Regions from separate parts of the Bordetella avium genome, predicted to be linked through region 2. Evidence: predicted binding sites of a transcription regulator. Region 2 holds the regulator's gene; the other holds the start of a gene.

Region 1 (3,419 bases), 890 kb from region 2:
GGGCTTGCGCGCCGGCGGTGGCCATCAGGGGTGGCCATGCCTTGGCGCAAGCGTCATTGCAGACACTTTTGCCACTGCCGCTGACGTCATTGTCAAAGGTGTAAAGCGTCATGCCTTTGGCATCAACCAAGATGCCGGACTCGGTTTTGGCAGGCGACTGGGCGTGAGCGCCGCCGGCCAACAGGCTCAGACTCACGAGGGCCAGCGCTGCGTAATGTCGTTTCATGGTCGTACTCCTTGAAGTAAGGGGGCATACCAAGCTATCGACGACGGCAAGACCTCGAATATTCCCTGAACGATGAAAAAACCTCCCCCATCTTACTCAGGCGTCGGGCAAGGGTCCGCCCTCAACCCGTTCAGAAAGGCGCGCCAACCGCCAAACGCCGTGATGTCGCGAGCGCCCTGCACCGCATAAGGCTCGCAGATAAACCCTTTGACCTCGCGGCCATCTATCAAGGTCAGCGTGCCGATGCCCAGCGGGGCGGGAATCTCGGCCACAAAGCTGCCAAAGGCCGAGAGCGGCATATCCCAAAGCTCGACCGCGATGGGCGCCCCGCCCTCTCGCATCTTGACTAGACCGGGCTTGGGCGGCGCCGTGTCGGCCAGAGCATAAAGACGGTAATCGCCCGCGGTGCAGGTCTGCTCGACGCGCTTCGCGCCACGTGAAATCAGCTGGTGGTTCAAGGGCATCCCGGTCAGATGCGCTCCTACCACGGCCAGACGCACGCTGTCCTCCGTCGCAGACAGCGCGCGGGCGCTGGCGGGCAAGCGCTGACCCGTCGCCCCCAGGGGCAGATTCAGAGTCTCTTGCCAGCGCTGCCCGAACGCCGCCAGCGCGTGATCCTGCCAGGCCAGGCCGATAAGCGTGATCCCGGCAGGCAGGCCGTCCGCGCGCAAACCCGCCGGCAGCGCCAACGCGCTGAGATCGGCCAGATTGGTGAAGTTGGTATAGATGCCCAGACGCGAATTCAAGCTCAGCGGATCAGCCAACAGTTGCGCGATGGTGTAAATAGAGGGCGTGGTCGGCACGACCAGGGCATCGAATCCTGCCAGGGTTTCTTGAATGCGCCGGGCCAATTCGGCCCGACGGTATTCGGCGGTGAAGGCGTCGACGGCGCTGTATTGCCCGGCCTGTTCGACAATGCCGCGCACCACGGGATGCATGGCGCCGGGATGGCTTTGCAAGACTGCCCGCGATGCCACGAAACGCTCGGCCACCCAGGGGCCCTGATAAAGCAGCTCGGCTAATTCGGCAAAGGGCGAGAAATCCACGGCTTGGATGCTTGCGCCCATCGACCGCAAGCGCTCGAGCGCGGCCTCATGGACTTCGCGAGCCAGGGCGTCGCCATAAAACTCCGTATCGGCCGGCACGGCAAAACGCGGCGGCGTATGCCAAGGACGACGCAGGCCTACGGGTTCGGCGCGGGAATAGGGGTCGAGAGCGTCGTAGCCGCCCGCGATGTCCGCGACGGTCAGCGCATCCTCCACCGTCAGCGCAAAGATTGAAACGCAATCCAGGGTGCGGCAGGCCGGCACTACGCCCGCCGTGCTCAACCAGCCGCGTGTGGGCTTAAGCCCGACGATATTGTTGAAGGCTGCCGGCACCCGTCCGGACCCGGCGGTGTCCGTGCCCAGCGCAAAAGGCACCAGACCACGCGCGACGACCGAGGCCGAACCGGAACTCGACCCACCGCTGATATAGCGCTCATCGAAACTGTTGGCGACCGGACCATGCGGTGAGCGCGTGCCCACCAGACCCGTGGCGAACTGATCGAGATTGGTTTTACCCAGCAGGACGGCCCCTGCCGCCCGCAAACGCGCAACGACCGTGGCGTCCGCCTCAGCTTGATAGGCAAAGGCCGGACAGGCCGCCGTGGTGGGCCATCCGGCTGCGTCGATATTGTCCTTGACCGCGAAGGGCACACCATAAAGCGGCAGATTGCGCATATCGCCACCGGCCGCCCTCAGGCGTCCCTCCAGCTCGCGCAATTGCGCATCCAGCCGTGGGATGCGCGTGATCCAGGCATTGTCCGCAAGCGGCACGGCAAGCAGCGACTCGGGTGTGGCGCCCTCCCGATAGGCCTGACGCCAGTGCGCCAAGGTCCAGCCCTGAGTGGATACGACGGAATCATTCATGCGGGAGTCCTCAGTGGTATACATGTGGGTATACCCAAGCAAGCGCCGTGCCATCTGCGCAGCCTGCCCCCTTTCCCTCACATATCGCCTCGCACGCCGCGCTAGACCAGCGAGGTGCGCACTTGCATGGGGATGGAATGCACCGGTGTTGTGCGCTGACGGGACGCTGGCAGGGAAAACCCGTCCCCAGCGGGACAGAATCCAGCCGCCGGAGAATCCGCAGCGACATTTATCCCTGCTAAATCCAATGCAAAAATATTACTTTCACTGCACTTTTTTAATTATAAGTTTTCAATGTTCGACGGAAAAATAGAGATAAAAATATAAAACCAATGATCTATTCCCTTATCCCTCAACATCTTGACACGATTAAGCACGTAAAAAAACATTACTAAATCGTGTTAAATTTCAACGCTCTGATACGACTCGAAATAAGGGTCATAATGTTGAAATGGTGGTTGGGGAATTTCTGGCGTCAAGCTTCGCAGTGAAAAAATCGATCTCTATGAAGCGCTGGGCGAACGAGGGCAGCCCGTCTACCTGGCCGCGTCACAAATCCTGTCAACACTCAAGCGCCGCCGTCCCGATCTGGCCAGCCATTTCGCCATTCCGCAGGCTAGCGCCGACGGCAGCCTGATCGACTGGTATGCCCCCGAGGCAGGTCCGGTCGTCCCCTGGAGCGCCGCGACGCAAAACGAGCGCACGGCCGCCACGGCCCGTCTGGACGAGGTGCGCCAGCAGATTCAAGATTTGCGCGCTTCACTGGAAGAGGGCAGCACCTCTTTGTTCGCGCAGTTGCTGCCCTGGATCACGCAGCACCCGGACAACAGCCATATCTATCTGGTGAACGGCAAACCCGTCATCACTTTCTGGGGCTTTGTCAGCGCCGGAGCCAGCCGCGATCACACGCCACTCAATAGCCTGAGCGCCGCGCCGTCCAGCCCGGCGGCGCCCTCGGCGCCGGGCAGCCCCCCTGCGCCCCTCCTCCCGCCCGCGACGGCAGACAAACCCTGGTGGCGGCGCTGGTGGCTCTGGCTGCTGCCGCTCTTGCTGCTGGCCTTGCTGTTGTTGGGCTTGCGCGCCTGCATGCCAGACAAGCCAGCATTACCGGTTTCTGCCACGCAGCCGGCCACGCCCAGCCTTCCCAATGTGACGCTCAGCGGCGCCGCCGCCTCAGTGCTGCCCGCCGCCGGACAGGCGCCTGCCTTGGCAACCCCACTGACCCGCGCACAGCACGAAGCCCTCCCTGCCCAGCCCATCGCATCCGAAGCCGCAAGCAAATC
Region 2 (3,419 bases):
GGCCCGATCGTCGGGGCGCTCAGTCGGGACGGCCGCGCCGCGGCCCCCTTGCAGATCGAGAATGGCGGCTTGTTCACGCACCAGGGCGATTTTGCCGATGCGGTTGCGCCGCAGTTCCTGGTGGCTGCGTTGCAGATCACCCACAGTAAAGGGTTCTTCCCGGTCACCCCAGACCCAGCGCAGCACATCGACGACTTCTTCGCTGAGCTGCGGGCGTAATTGCGCCAGCGTCGCCCCGGGAACGATCTGGTGGCGGCCGGCGGCCATGCTGGCATAGAGCCAGTTGCGCGCGGCGAAAAAGACGATCAATGACCAGATGACCACCACACCCCACCAGAAATAAGGGTTGATGCGATTCAACATATCGACAGTTTGTTGGCCCATGCTCTGCAGGCTCTCGAAGGCCAGAGCCTTGCCGAAACCGAGCAGCCAGGAACTGGCCAGAAGCCAGATCACCGCGATGACCGCCAGGACGATTGCTCGCATCACTAGGCGAGGAAAGGTGAGCTTGAGCAGCGTTTGACCTATCAGGCGGCTGTCTTGGCGAATGCGTTCGGGCGAAGTCTGATTCATCATGCAAAATATTGTACCTATGACTCGTCCTGCTCTAGAACTTCGGCCTGGTCAGCATTTAACTTTGACCCCGCAACTGCAACAGTCGATCCGGCTCTTGCAGCTATCCTCATTGGAGCTGGAGGCGGAAATCTCCCTGGCCTTGGCCGACAATCCGTTGCTGGAGCGCGACGAAAATCCGGCCGAACAGGTGGACTCGCAGCGCGAGGCAAGCATCGAAAGTGATGATTCCTCACCTGAAATCGAGACGCGTCTGGAAGAAATGCCGGGTTCGGGCGGCGTCTATCCAGACGAAGATGAGCCGCAACAGGCCCGCGCCGACACGCTGCGTGAGCATTTGCTGGGCCAACTGGCGCTGACCCGCGCCGGGCCGCGCGACGCGGCATTGGTTGAGGTGCTCATCGAGGAGCTGGACGACAACGGCTATCTGGGCTCGCCGCTGGTGGAAATCTTGCAGTGGCTGCCGCCGGAGCTGGAGATCGATGAAGACGAGTTGCGTGTCGCTTTGAGCCTGTTGCAGTCTTTCGACCCGCCGGGCATCGGCGCCCGCGATATGGCGGACTGTCTGTTGCTGCAATTGCGCCAACCCGATCTGACTCGTTTGCCCGAAGCCGCCAACCCTGTCATCTTGCGTTGTGCGCGCGAGATCTGCGTGCAGCATCTGTCCTTGCTGGCCTCAGGCAATTTGGCGCGCCTGCGTGACGTGCTGGGGGTGGACGAACCGACCTTGCGCACCGCCCACAGCCTTATCGTGCGCCTAGAGCCCCGACCCGGTCGGGCCTGGACCGTCCCGGCGGCCGAGTATGCGCTGCCTGACGTGCTGGTGAGCAAAACGCGGCAGGGCTGGCAGGCCGTGCTCAATAGCGCCGCCATGCCCCGGCTACAGATCAATGGGTTGTATGCGCAAATGTTGGCTAACCAGCGAGAAACGGCCTATGCGGGCCTGAGCGCACAGTTGCAGCAGGCACGCTGGATGATCCGCAATATCGAACAACGATTCGACACGATTCTGCGCGTGTCGCAGGCCATTGTGATGCATCAGGCGGCGTTTTTCAGTGAAGGTCCGGCTGCCATGCGTCCGCTCATTCTCAAAGACATTGCAGCTGAGTTGGGTTTGCACGAATCCACGATTTCACGCGCCACAACACAGAAGTACATGCTCACTCCGTTCGGTACGCTGGAGCTCAAATATTTCTTCGGGACCGGTCTTGCCACGGATAGCGGGAATGCGGCTTCTGCCACCGCTGTGCAGGCGCATATCCGCAAGATGGTGTCAGAGGAAAACCGCGCCAAGCCGCTATCTGATAGCCAGATCATGGAGCGATTGGCCAGTCAGGGCATCGTGATTGCCCGGCGTACCGTGGCCAAGTACCGGGAAGCCTTGCGCATTGCGCCGGCGGCGGTGCGTAAGGCGCAGGGCTGAAGAACAAAAGCCCGCAGGCCTAGCCTGCGGGCTTTCTTGGGGCTTGCCCGCTGCGGTGGATCAGGCCGCAGCGACCAGCGGAATCGGGAAGGTGTTTGCGGCAGGCTGTTCGGCGTCGAGCATGGCGGTCGGTGTATTGACCGGCACGGCGATTGAGCGCACGTCGCACACGCTGGAGGCGCGTCCGCCGGGAAGGTATTCGCTGGCCGTCGCGGCGCAGCAACCACAGCAGGAGGCAACCCCCAGCTCGAATTGCAAATCGCCCAGCGAATTGGCGCCAGCATCCACGCAGGCGCGGACTTGGCGTTCGGTTACGGCATTACAGATGCAAACGTACATGAGAACAATTATCGTCAATAACTAAGTCTCGTGCAAGCACTTGGCAAGAAAATTTGATGCTGCAACGCAAGGTCTAAGTTGTTGAAATAAGGGACAAACTAAGCCGTTTGGCCGGACATCTTCGCCTGCCTGCGACCGGCCAGGCTGCCGGAAAGTTGCATGCCCCAGGCAGGCACTGCTTAGATCGTGCTTCGGTTGTTTTGTCTGAAAATGCGGAGGGCCGTTGTTTATTTTCAGCGTAAATTTCCCTGCGTTTTTTTATGCTGATGACGGCATATCGCTAAGAAAACAGAGGAAATAAAAGAAGAAAACCACGCATTGCGCGTCGGATACCCGCATGAATTCAGGATTTTTACGTCATTGCATTAAATACCAGGACTCGTTCTCATTCGTTTATCGCTTTCGTGTTGCGCTCGCAAAGCGATTTACCAGATGTTGCCAAGCCCTAGGCGCGCTGCTGTCCTCAATGTTAGTCTGCCGGGGTTGCGCGCTTGACGCGGGCCCGCCAGATCCAGGAGCACATTAATGAAAGGCGATAAAACGGTTATCCAGTTTTTGAATAAACAGCTGACCAACGAACTGACGGCTATCAATCAGTATTTTCTGCATGCGCGCATGTTGCGCCATTGGGGCTTTAATAAGCTCGGCAAACACGAGTACGAAGAATCCATCGAAGAAATGAAGCACGCCGATCGTCTGATCGAGCGGATTTTCATGCTTGATGGTCTGCCCAACCTGCAGGACTTGCACAAACTGCTGATCGGTGAGGACGTGCCCGAGTTGCTGGCCTGTGACCTTAAGGTCGAACTGACCGCCCAGGCAACGCTCAAGGACGGTATCGCCTACTGTGAGTCGGTGCGCGATTACGTCTCGCGTGATCTGCTTCAGGACATCCTGGACGATACCGAGGGCCATATCGATTATCTCGAAACCCAGATCGGCCTGATCGATCAGGTGGGCCTGCAAAACTACCTGCAAACCCAGATGGACGCCGAAGACTGAGTCTTCCTCATCCATAAAACAACAGGCCCCTTCCGTTCAAGAAGGGGCCTGTTGTTTGTGAGCGTGGAATGCCTATTCAGGG

Evidence for each region. Region 2 encodes sigma-54, which starts transcription at its own class of promoters, with help from an activator protein. Its sites were predicted from a motif close to TGGCANGNAANCTGCTTT; they were not measured.
Region 1: atzF (allophanate hydrolase) is a predicted target of sigma-54. The motif match lies at 2,172-2,189, and genes of this name have one in related genera.

Annotation. Positions count from the first base shown of each region.
Region 1 is NZ_CP139969.1:2,901,359-2,904,777, forward strand. Features, by position in the region: gene U0029_RS13435 (COG4315 family predicted lipoprotein) at 1-226, opposite strand, end outside; gene atzF (allophanate hydrolase) at 319-2,136, opposite strand; gene U0029_RS13445 (SrfA family protein) at 2,650-3,419, shown strand, end outside.
Region 2 is NZ_CP139969.1:74,141-77,559, forward strand. Features, by position in the region: gene U0029_RS00315 (hypothetical protein) at 1-576, opposite strand, end outside; gene rpoN (RNA polymerase factor sigma-54) at 593-1,996, shown strand; gene U0029_RS00325 ((2Fe-2S)-binding protein) at 2,057-2,353, opposite strand; gene bfr (bacterioferritin) at 2,861-3,337, shown strand; gene U0029_RS00335 (hypothetical protein) at 3,410-3,419, opposite strand, start outside.